DNA from 4 places in the Burkholderia sp. LMU1-1-1.1 genome. Region 2 is predicted to be linked to each of the others. Evidence: predicted binding sites of a transcription regulator. Region 2 holds the regulator's gene; each other region holds the start of a gene.
The links. Region 2 encodes LexA, which represses DNA repair genes until DNA is damaged. Its sites were predicted from a motif close to ACTGTATNNNNATACAGT; they were not measured.
Positions count from the first base shown of each region.

Region 1: MRBLMU1_RS19540 (PA0069 family radical SAM protein) is a predicted target of LexA. The motif match lies at 1,272-1,289, and genes of this name have one in related genera.
Region 3: imuA (translesion DNA synthesis-associated protein ImuA) is a predicted target of LexA. The motif match lies at 1,583-1,600, and genes of this name have one in related genera.
Region 4: MRBLMU1_RS14910 (putative DNA modification/repair radical SAM protein) is a predicted target of LexA. The motif match lies at 1,492-1,509, and genes of this name have one in related genera.

Region 1 covers NZ_JBEGHG010000023.1:254,192-257,117, reverse strand. The annotation lists gene MRBLMU1_RS19550 (Hsp70 family protein) at 1-481, opposite strand, end outside; gene MRBLMU1_RS19545 (DUF2760 domain-containing protein) at 478-1,074, opposite strand; gene MRBLMU1_RS19540 (PA0069 family radical SAM protein) at 1,328-2,482, shown strand; gene MRBLMU1_RS19535 (gamma-glutamylcyclotransferase) at 2,474-2,926, opposite strand, start outside.
Region 2 covers NZ_JBEGHG010000023.1:548,689-551,614, reverse strand. The annotation lists gene purF (amidophosphoribosyltransferase) at 1-99, shown strand, start outside; gene MRBLMU1_RS20765 (cystathionine gamma-synthase family protein) at 155-1,399, shown strand; gene lexA (transcriptional repressor LexA) at 1,575-2,213, opposite strand; gene MRBLMU1_RS20755 (DUF5695 domain-containing protein) at 2,331-2,926, opposite strand, start outside.
Region 3 covers NZ_JBEGHG010000007.1:129,755-132,680, forward strand. The annotation lists gene MRBLMU1_RS08420 (Y-family DNA polymerase) at 1-905, opposite strand, end outside; gene imuA (translesion DNA synthesis-associated protein ImuA) at 838-1,554, opposite strand; gene MRBLMU1_RS08430 (putative Na+/H+ antiporter) at 1,692-2,926, shown strand, end outside.
Region 4 covers NZ_JBEGHG010000014.1:6,238-9,163, forward strand. The annotation lists gene MRBLMU1_RS14900 (cystathionine beta-lyase) at 1-242, shown strand, start outside; gene hisC (histidinol-phosphate transaminase) at 239-1,297, shown strand; gene MRBLMU1_RS14910 (putative DNA modification/repair radical SAM protein) at 1,530-2,759, shown strand; gene MRBLMU1_RS14915 (UdgX family uracil-DNA binding protein) at 2,756-2,926, shown strand, end outside.

The DNA.
Region 1 (2,926 bases), 290 kb from region 2:
GTTCGCCGAACGGCGCCTCCGGGTGCGCCTGTTCCCACGCCTGGCGCAGGTGCGACAGGTAGCGGGTCGACGCCTCCAGCGGCGAGACGCGCGTCACTTCCTCCGGCGCGTCGTTCGGCAGCAGGGCGCTGCGGCGGTCCACACCCGGATGGCTCAACCAGCTCTTGGCGCTGGAGACCAGGCGGATAGGGGTGGTGGCGCCACGGCTGCGCGCCATTTCGCCGGCCACGCCGGTTTGTTCGGCCGCAGACTGCTGCCACGGCAGGCTCAAATCGCCCGGCGCCAGTTCGTCGGCGTGCGGCAGATACAGGAAGGACGGCAGCAGCGGCAGGTCTTCCACCGTGCCCGGCGCCGTCAACTGCGGAATCGCCAGCACGCCTTGCTGGGTTTTCTCGCCGTCGCTGGTGGCCAGGTCGACATAGGAAAGGGCGCTATGGGTGGTGCCAAGGTCGATGCCGATGGCGTAGCGTGGGTCGCTCATAATTCCACCTCCGCCGGGGCCAGGATCGCCGCGTCGTGCGCTTCGGCCAGTTTCGGCAGGCGCACGTTCGATGCGCGCCAGCCGCGATGGCTCAACGCGCCGCGGAACGGCGCCTTGCCGACGACGTTGCCGGTCAGGCGCACGGCGCTGGCGTCGAAGCCTTCCTCCAGCACCACGCGGCTGCCTTCGGCCTCGCTGCGAATGGCCTCGATGGTGAAGTGCTCGCGCAGCACCTTGCCGCAGCCTTCGTGCACCACGCGCGCGGCGGCGCCGATGTCGGCGTCCGAATAGGCGCTCAGGTTTTCCTGGGTGAAGTCGATCAGGCGCGCCTCGCGCTGGAACAGGCCGAGCAGCTGAAGCGCTGCATCCGGCGTGGCGACGCGCAGCGTGACCGGCGCCGGAGCCGGAACGGGCGCCGGTGCGGGGGCTGGCGCCGGAGCGGCAACCGGCGCGGCGGACGGCTGCGGTTCGCCGGCGGCGATGCGCGCCAGGCGGGCGGCGTATTCGGCATCGGACAGCGCGCGGAAGAAGGCGCCGATGGCGATCGATATCCGGCTAAAAAAAGACGGCAACGGTTGAGTCGAATTGTTCATGTTTAGCTCGCGTAGAGTGAGCCGGGCCGCTGTCTGGGGCGGCAGCCTGGCGGAATGTGGGGTGGGGACGCGCGTGGCGCGGGGAAAGTCTTTCCCCCGGAAGCCCCGCATGATACCAGTTCAGGCGCGGGCGCCAAAGACGCGAAGGCCGCACCTTTGATTTTTCGCTTGATATGGCCATTTGGAGCGCTTAGAATACTGGATATATATACAGTATTGGCGATCCCGCCCGCTGCCCCACGTTGAGCCCCCCATGAACCATGACGAAAACAACCAAGAGCACGTGATGCTGCCGCCTCCTTCTCTGAAGGCGCAAAAGGGGCGTGGCGCGGTATCGAACCTGCAGGGGCGCTTCGAGGTCAACGCGCGTGAAGCCTATGACGACGGCTGGGAGCGCGAGGAAGAGGAGGCGTCGCCGTGGAAAACCCAGGTCACCGACGAGTATTGCAAGTCGATCCTGAGCCGCAACGCTTCGCCGGACCTGCCGTTCAGCGTCTCGCTGAACCCGTATCGCGGTTGCGAGCATGGCTGTATCTACTGCTTCGCCCGTCCCACGCACAGCTATCTTGGCCTGTCGCCCGGCATGGACTTCGAGAGCAAGATTTTCGCCAAGGTCAACGCGCCGGAAATGCTGCGGCGGGAACTGGCCAAGGCTGGCTACGAGCCCGAATCGATCGCGCTCGGCGTCAATACGGACGCCTACCAGCCCTGCGAGCGCGAGCGCAAACTCACGCGCCGCGTGCTGGAGGTGCTGCAGGAATGCCAGCACCCGGTCGGCCTGATCACCAAATCGTCGCTGATCGAGCGGGATATCGACATCCTCGCGGCGATGGCCGCCAAGCGGCAGGCCGGCGTCGCCATCACGCTGACGACCCTGGACCCGGCCATCTCGCGCACCCTTGAACCGCGCGCGGCGGCCCCGGCGCGCCGTCTGCGCACGATCCGCACCTTGACCGACGCCGGCATTCCGGTGGCCGTCAGCGTCGCGCCCATCATCCCGTTCGTCACCGAGCCGGATATCGAACGCTTGCTGGAGGCGGTCAGGGAAGCCGGCGCCGTCACCGCCCACTACACGGTGCTGCGGCTGCCATGGGAGGTGGCGCCGTTGTTCCAGCAATGGCTGCAGGCGCACTTCCCCGAGCGGGCGCAGCGCGTGATGAACCGCGTGCGTGAAATGCGCGGCGGCAAAGACTACGACAGCACGTTCGGCTCCCGCATGAAGGGCGAGGGCGTGTGGGCGGAACTGATACGGCAACGCTTCAAGATCGCCACCGAGCGCCTGGGACTGTCGGGCAAGGGCAGCCGCTTCCACAGCATGGACGCGTCGCAGTTCACCCGGCCGCTGGTGGTGCCGCCGCTGGGCGCGCGCGCCAAGCCGGCCGATGAGGGGCAGCTGGATTTATTCTGACGGAACTGTCGAGGGAGGGGTGTTCAACGCGGCCAGGTGCCGTTCGATCTCGAAGACGTGCTGGTCGTGGCGGCCCAGTTCGCGCAGGGCGTGCGCCAGATGATTGAGGTAGTCGCTGTTCGGGCCGCTGGGGCCGGCGGAGCGGGCGATGTGCCGCGCGATCTCCTGCTCGGACGCTTCGCCGAGGAAGGCCGTGTTGTCCGGCGTCGCGATATAGACCAGGCCGACGGCGCTGTCGCTGCCGTCGCCGTCATCGAACGCGTCGTCGAACGTGATAGTCGTCGCCAGCCGTAGATAGCCGTTTTTCTCGCGGTGGTCGAGATGGGCGAAGACTTCCGGCGTGACCAGGTAAGCCATGCCATGGCAAATGGCGCCGGCTTCCTCGATGATGGTGACCACGCGACCCGGTGCCTCCGGTGTGCCGCGATGGTCGTGCGAGCCTTG
Region 2 (2,926 bases):
AAGCTGGAGTACGCGCGCCACCACCCGAAGGCCAAGACCTCGCACGAGGACGCCGGCCGCTCGCAACTGAATCTGAATCTCGCGACCGCCGAAGGCTGATGTCGCGCCCGGTACGGTTCGCCGTACCGGGCTTTTTTTTTGACCATCCAAGCATATGAACGATAAGAAGAACTACGGTTTCACCACCACCATCCTGCACAACGATCGCCTGAAGGGCATCGAGCATGGTTCGCTGCACAAGCCGATCCACACCTCGGTCGCCTTCGGTTACGCCGACGCGCGCCAGCTGGCATCGGTGTTCCAGGGCAAGGAGCCGGGCTTCCGCTACGGCCGCCAAGGCAACCCGACCATCTCCGCGCTCGAGGACAAGGTCAACAAGATGGAGCAGGGCGTCGGCACCTTGTGCTTCGCCACCGGCATGGGCGCGATCGGCGCCGTGTTCCAGGCGCTGCTGCGCGCGGGCGACCACGTCGTCTCGTCGGCCTTCCTGTTCGGTAACACCAACAGCCTGTGGCAGACCACGATGGCGCAGGGCGTCGGCGTGTCGTTCGTCGACGCCACCGACGTTGCCAACGTCGAGGCCGCGATCACCGGGCAGACGCGCGTGGTGTTCGTCGAGACCATCGCCAATCCGCGCACGCAGGTGGCGGACCTCAAGCGCATCGGCGAGCTGTGCAAGGCGCGCGGCATCCTCTACATCGTCGACAACACGATGACCACGCCGTACCTGTTCCGGCCGAAATCGGTCGGGGCAGGGCTGGTGGTCAACGCGCTGACCAAATCGATCGGCGGCCACGGCAACGCGCTGGGCGGCAGCCTGACCGACACCGGCGAATACGACTGGACCCAATTCCCGAATATCTACGAGAACTACAAAAAGGCGGCGCCGCCGCAATGGGGACTGGCGCAGATCCGCGCCAAGGGCCTGCGCGACTTCGGCGCCTCGCTGGGGCCGGAGGCGGCGCACCACATCGCCGTCGGCGCCGAAACGCTGGCGCTGCGCATGGAGCGCACCAGCGGCAACGCGCTGGCGCTGGCCGAGATGCTGGAGGCCGACGAGCGCGTGGCGGCCGTCCACTATCCGGGGTTGACATCGCACCCGCAGCACGGCATCTCGAGCGAGCTGTTCCGTAGGCACGGCTCGCTGCTCAGTTTTGAATTGAAGGACGGGATAGACTGCTTCGACTTCCTGAACCGGCTCAAGCTGGCGATCCCGGCGTCGAACCTGGGCGACACGCGCACCCTGGTGATCCCGGTCGCGCACACGATCTTCTACGAGATGGGCGCCGAGCGGCGCGCCTCGATGGGGATTGCCGAATCGCTGATCCGCGTCTCGGTCGGCATCGAAGACACCGACGACCTGCTCGACGACTTCGCCTGCGCGCTGGAAGGCTGCTAAACCACGGAGACGTGTTAAACCACGGAGGCATGCTAAACCACGGAGACACGTAGGGCGGATTAGCGAAGCGTAATCCGCCATGCATGCTTCGTCGGCGGCTCATAGATGGCGGATTACGGCTTCGCCTAATCCGCCCTACGTGTCTCCACGTTGAATCATCTGCCTGGGGCCTGGCTTAGTGCCAGCTACGCATCAGGCCGACCGCCAGGCCTTCCAGCGCGAACTCGTCCGCCTCCGGGTCGACCTTGATGATCTTGAAGTCCGGATTCTCCGGCAGCAGCTCGACCAGGGTGCCGGTCTTGCGGTAGCGCTTGACCGTGACGTCGTTGCCGATCCGCGCGACGACGATCTGGCCGTTCTTGGCGCTGTCGACTTTCTTCACGGCCAGCAGGTCGCCGTCCATGATGCCGGCGTCGCGCATCGATTCGCCGCGCACCTTGAGCAGGTAATCGGGCTTGGACGAGAACATCGCCGGGTCGACGCTGTAGCTCGTCTCCAGGTTTTCTTGCGCCAGGATGGGCGAGCCGGCGGCCACGCGGCCGATCAACGGCAACGACATCATCAGCGACACCGGCACCTTCGGCGTGGCCGGTTCGGCGTGCACGCCCAGCAAACGGATGCCGCGCGAGGTGCCGGCGGCGATCTCGATGGCGCCCTTGCGCGCCAGCGCCTGCAAGTGCTCCTCGGCCGCGTTGGCGGATTTGAAGCCCAGTTCGTTGGCGATCTCGGCGCGCGTCGGCGGGAAGCCGGTGTTTTCGATGGCATCCTTGATCAGATTGAGAATTTGTTCCTGGCGTGCGGTGAGCTTGATCATGAGTGCGGTTGGGCCTGTGTATATAGACAGTCTGTATTTTTGTACAGTATGGCCCGCAATGCAAGGAAATTTGTTGTGTTCAGCGAAATAAAATGAAAAAAGTTCGTACAACCCCTGTCATCGTGGCTTCAGCAGCACGCGCGTGGTCGCCGCCGTCAGCGGAACCTGGTATCCGCCACGCTCGGCGACCAGGCCCTGCGGCTTGATTTTGCCGCCCGGGCTGTCGATCAGCAGCCTGGCCGCCGGCGTGGCGGCGGTGGCCGGCGCCAGCTCGAGCGTGATGGCGCGGCTTTTCGGATCGTAAGTGGCGCCGTCGATCTTGCCCGCCTCCAAAGTGATCCAGGCGCGCGCCGGCGCCACGAACAGGCGCGTGCGTGCGCTGTCCTTCGGCGTGATCCGCACCATGCCGTTCTTCTCCACTTGCAGGTTGCCGCCGAAGCCGAGCCAGCCGAAGGTCGGGTCCTTGACCACGTACGTGGCGCTGGCGTACGCGTGGCCGTAGAAGCCCATGCCGTAGTCGCCGCTGTAGGCGTCCCAGCGCATCATGTCCGGCCAGGCGTGGAAGGCGGCCGACGAGAAGCCGTCGCGGTCGATGTTGGTGATGCCGCCGAGCAGGCCGCCGTAGGCCACGCGCAGCAGGTGCAGGTCGGCCGGGTTGGCGCGGTAGGCGTCGAACAGCGGCACCGCGTTCAACGTCGAGCCGTAGTGGTGGA
Region 3 (2,926 bases), on a different contig from region 2:
TCGCGCCAGGTCGGCTCGGCCAGCACCACCTCGATCGCGGTCGGCGCGCGCGCCACACGGCCGCGCTCATGCTCTAGCGACAAGACGATGCGCTCGACGGCGAACTGGTGCGCGCTGAGCCATCCGGTCAGCTGCAGCAGCAGCCGGTGCGCGCCGAACAGCAGCGCCTCGGCGTTCTCGACGCGGTCGAACAACTCAAGCTTGGCGCGGAATCCGGCCGGCGCCGCCAGCCACTGGTGCAATTCGGGCCGCTCGCCGTGGGCGTCGTCCAGCATGTCGAGCAAGGCGCGCCCGCAGCGCCGTTGCAGGCCCGGACGCGGCAGCGCGCGCGCCGCGCCCACGGTCGGGCAGCCGATGCCCTCGAACCAGTCCAGGTGGGGCCGCGCCGGCGGCAACAGGCCGAGCGGCAGGCGCGCCAGGCGCCGCGCCATCGACGCCACCGTCAGCGCGCGCCCGGCGCCGGCGCGCGCCAACAGCCAGGCGCCGCGCGCGGTCGGCGCGCAAGCGAGCACGGCGGTGAAACCCAGCGCGCGCAGGCTGGCGGCGATCCGCCGGCACAGCGCGCGCACGCCGCCGAACAGGCGCAGGCTGGCGCCCACGTCGAGCAGCAAGGTGGCCTCCTCGGCCATGGCCAGCTGCGGCGTGAATTGCAGCAGCGCCATCGCCACCGCGTCCAGCGCCTCGGCCTCTAGCCGCGGCGCGCGCTGCTGGAAGCGCGCGTGCGGCGCCAGCATCAGCGCGCCGCCGCGCCGCATGGCCAATTCGACGCCGGCCGCGCGCGCCGACTCCGACATCGCCGCCACCCGCTCCTGCTCGAGCACGACGGTGCAGTGGTCGTCAGACCAGCGCGGGCAAAACACTTCGAGCGGCAGCCGGGGCAGGTGTAGGGCGATCCAGAGGCGCATGGCGTTGTAGCAAGGAAGGGGTTAAAGGTAAAAACAAGGGGGTGTCGCGCTGCGGCCCGCGCCGCTTGACGAAACCGATGTCGACGCCGCCGGCCGCCGCCGCGAGCGACAGGCGCAGCGGCGCCGGCGAGGCCTCGCGCGCCGCCGCCAGCGGGCGCAGCATGCAAAACAGGGTGTCCGCGCTTTGCGCGGCCAGGTGCAGCCGGCGCAAGGTTTCGCCGCGCGCGTGCTGCTGCCACAGCAGCAGCGCGCCGCAACAGCCGCTGCGCAGCACCTGCTCGGCCGCCCACAGGGCGTCGCCGCCGCCGTTGCCGTGGGCGCCGCCGCGGATCCAGATCAATTGCTCCGGCGCTATCCCCAGCGCGGCCAGCGCCAGCGCCTGCGGCGCGTGCGGCGGTTGCAGCAGCACGATGGGACGCTTGCCCAGCGCGGCCAGCGCCGGGCGCAGCAGGCGCAATTCGCCGATGCCGTGCTGCCGCACCAGCAACTCGATCAGGGTGCCCAGCGGCCAGCCGCCGCCGGGCAATTGCGCCGACAGCGCGGCAAAGCCGGTGTCGACGCAGCGCGTGGCGCTGTGCGCCAGTTGCGACGCCCGCCATAGCGATGGATGGACGGTTTCCGGCGCGGCAATAAGGGCGGAGGGATTCATGATTTCACCAGCGCATTGTAGCGCAAATACTGTACAAATACACAGTACTATTTCCACCCCGTTTTGGCAAGGCCCAATATGTTTGGCGCGCGGCATGCTGTAACATGACATCAAAGAAACATCATCAGGAAACTATTTTGCACACCATCCAACTGGTCGGCGCGGTCATTTTCGGCCTGGCCCTGCTCCACACCTTCGCCGCCAAATCCTTCGAGGTGCTGTCGCGCCGCCATCCGCGCCACGCCGGCCTGTTCCACCTGCTGGGCGAGGTCGAGGTCGTCTTCGGCTTCTGGGCGTTCATCCTGATCGTCGCGCTGGCCTTGCTCGCCGGCCCCGACGAAGCCATCGCCTACGCCGAGACGCGCCACTACACCGAGCCGCTGTTCGTCTTCACCGTGATGGTGGTGGCCGCCTCGCGCCCGGTGCTCGACATCGTCCGCCGCGTGCTCGGCGCCATGGCCGGGGCGCTGCCGGTGCGCACCGAACTGGCGCTGGCCTGGTTCGGCCTGGCGCTGGTGCCGCTGACCGGCTCGTTCATCACCGAGCCGGCCGCGATGACCTTGGCGGCGCTGATGCTGGCGCCGCTGATCTTCCGCGACGGCATGCCCGAATGGCTCAAGTACGGCGCGCTCGGCGTGCTGTTCGTCAACGTCTCGATCGGCGGCACGCTCACCGCCTACGCCGCGCCGCCGGTGCTGATGGTCGCCTCGACCTGGCAATGGGACAGCGCCTACATGGTGAGCCACTTCGGCTGGAAGGCGGCGCTCGCCGTCGCGTTCAACGCCACCGTCGTCGGCTTCCTGCTGCGCCCGCACCTGCGCGCGCTGGCCGGCGCCGCCGCGCCGGGCGCGGACGCGGACGCGGTCGCGATCGATACACCGCTGCCGGTGCCATGGCCGGTCACCCTGATCCACCTCGCCTTCCTGGCCGGCGTGGTCCTGCTCGGCCACCACCCGGTGCTGTTCCTCGGCCTCTTCATGCTGTTCCTCGGCTTCACGTCGGCCTACCAGCGCTACCAGAACCCGCTGATCATCAAGGAAGGCTTGCTGGTGGGTTTCTTCCTGGCCGGCCTGGTGGTACTCGGGGGCATGCAGCAGTGGTGGTTGCAGCCCATCGTCGAAAGCCTGTCGCCGGTGGCCCTGTTCTTCGGCGCGCTGGGACTGACGGCGATCACCGACAACGCCGCGCTGACCTACCTCGGCTCGCTCATCCAGGGCATCTCCGCGCAGTCGCAATACATGCTGATGGCCGGCGCGGTCGCCGGCGGCGGCCTGACCGTCATCGCCAACGCGCCCAATCCGGCCGGCGCGTCGCTGCTGCGGCGCGGCTTCAACGACGAATCGATCGGCGCCGTCGGCCTGCTGCTCGGCGC
Region 4 (2,926 bases), on a different contig from region 2:
TCTCGGTGCTGTTCGATCCGCGCTTCACGGAAGCGCAGACCGACCGCTTCGTCGATGCGCTGGAACTCTTCAAGATCGGTTACAGCTGGGGGGGAGCCAACAGCCTGGTGATGCCGCATCGGATACAACACATGCGCAAGGACTGGAAGGACCAGGGTATTCTTGTGCGCTTCAACGTCGGCCTCGAGGACGTCAATGATTTGATCGCGGATATCGAACGCGCAATGGGAGTAATGCAGTGAGCCGTTTTTGGAGTGACATCGTTCACGAACTGACGCCCTATACGCCGGGCGAGCAGGTTCGTATGCCCAATCTGATTAAACTGAACACCAACGAGAATCCGTATGGTCCGTCGCCGAAGGCGTTGGCGGCGATGCAGGCCGCCGTCGGCGACTCGCTGCGGCTGTACTCCGATCCCGCCAGCACGGCGGTCAAGGATGCCGTGGCCAAGCGCTTCGGCCTGACGCGCGCGCAGGTCTTCGTCGGCAACAGCTCGGACGAGGTGCTGGCGCATACCTTCCATGCACTGCTCAAGCACGAGAAGCCGCTGCTATGCCCGGATATCAGCTACAGCTTCTATCCGACCTACTGCAGCCTGTATGGCATCGAAGCGCGCCAGGTGCCGCTGAACGCGCAATTGGAGATCGACGTCGCCGACTACGCGCAGCCGTGCGGCGCGATCATCATCGCCAATCCGAACGCGCCGACCGGTATCGCTCTGCCGCTGGACCGGATCGAGGCGCTGCTGGCCGCGCATCCGGACCAGGTGGTGGTGGTCGACGAGGCCTATGTGGACTTCGGCGCCGATAGCGCCATCGCGCTGCTGGACCGCTACGACAATCTGCTGGTGGTGCAGACATTGTCCAAGTCACGTTCGCTGGCGGGTCTGCGGGTCGGTTTCGCCGTCGGCCATCCGGATTTGATCGCCGGGCTTGAGCGGGTGAAGAACAGTTTTAACTGTTATCCGTTGGGGCAGGTGGCGCAGGCCGGCGCGGTGGCGGCGATCGAGGACGTGGCGTATATGGAGCAGACGTCGCAAGCCATTATCGCCACGCGGGCGTGGTTGACGGCGCGGATGGTGGAGCTGGGGTTCGAGGTGTTGCCTTCGCGGGCGAACTTCATCTTCGCGCGCCATCCGGGGCACGACGGCGCGGGCATCGCGGCGGCGCTGCGCGAGCGGGCCATCCTGGTGCGGCACTTCAAGCAAGCGCGTATCGACCAGTTCCTGCGCATTTCGATCGGCACCGACGAGGAGTGCGCGGCGCTGATCGATGCGTTAAAGATGATAGTCGTCTGAATCACGTAGGGCGGATTAGCGTAGCGTAATCGGCCATGCATGCGCCGTTGGCGGCTCATGCATGGCCGATTACGGCGTTCCGCCTAATCCGCCCTACGTGGAATCGTGGGGGAGTCGACTCTTGTGGTGGAATACCGGGTCAATATCCGGACAAACCGCACACTCCAATCCCTTTTGACCTCGATCATTGCTATACTGTGTTTTTATACAGTATCAAAAAACCGAGGCAAGCATGGAGTTGACGGACAAGCTGGAGATCCTGGCCGATGCGGCCAAGTACGACGCCTCCTGCGCCAGCAGCGGCGCGCCGAAGCGCAATTCGATCGGCAAGGACGGTTTCGGCGCGACCACCGGCATGGGCATTTGCCACAGCTATACGCCGGACGGGCGCTGCGTGTCCCTGCTGAAGGTCCTGTTGACCAATTACTGCCTGTACGATTGCCAGTACTGCGTCAACCGCCGCACCTCGAACGTGCCGCGCGCGCGCTTCACGGTGGCCGAAGTGGTGAAATTGACCACCGATTTTTATCTCCGCAATTACATCGACGGGCTGTTCCTTAGTTCCGGCATCATCCAATCGGCCGACTACACGATGGAGCAGTTGGTGCAGGTGGCGCGCGAACTGCGCGAGGTGCACCAGTTCCGCGGCTATATCCATCTTAAAACCATTCCCGACGCCGACCCGGCGCTGATCGCGGCGGCCGGCCGCTATGCGGACCGCTTGAGCGTCAATATCGAGCTGCCGACGCAGGACAGCGTGCAAAAGCTGGCGCCGGAAAAAAGCGTCCACACGATCAAGCTGGCGATGGGTTCCATCCGCCGCAAGCTCGATGAGAAGGCTGAGGAGCCCAAGTCGCCGCGTTTCGCTCCGGCCGGTCAAAGCACGCAGATGATCGTCGGCGCCGACGCCAGCGACGACCAGCAGATATTGACGACGGCGGAGACGCTGTACGGCAGCTACAAGCTCAAACGCGTGTACTACTCCGCCTTCAGCCCGATTCCGCAAAGTCCGAAAAGCGTGCCGTTGGCGCCGCCGCCGATGCTGCGTGAGCACCGTCTGTACCAGGCCGATTTCCTGCTGCGCAGCTATGGCTTCCAGGTCAAGGAGCTGCTGCCGGCGACCGGCAATCTGGCGCTCGACATCGATCCCAAGCTGGCGTGGGCGCTGGAGCACCGTGAGCATTTTCCGATGGACCTGAACCGCGCGGAGCCGCACATGATCGCGCGCATTCCAGGCATCGGCTTGCGCAACGCCCAGCGCTTGATCGATCTGCGGCGGCTGCGGCAGATCCGTTACGCAGATCTGTCGCGTCTGCGCTGCAGTATGAAGAAGATTTCGCCCTTCATCATCACGGCCGATTACTTCCCGTCCAACGACGCCGGCCCGTCCGAGCATCTGCGCCGCGCGATGGCCGACGCGCCGCAGCAGATGAACCTGTGGCCGGAGCTGCGGGCGGCATGATGCGGCGGGTAGTCCGGTCGTTCGACGAATGGCGCGATGCGGCGCGCGAGCTAATCGCGCGCCATGTCGCGCCCGAATTCGTAGAATGGGTATCGCAGCCGGCGGATGGCGATTTGTTTTCGGCCGAGCCGCTGGACGAAGCCGGCGTCGCGCCCGATGTAAATGCG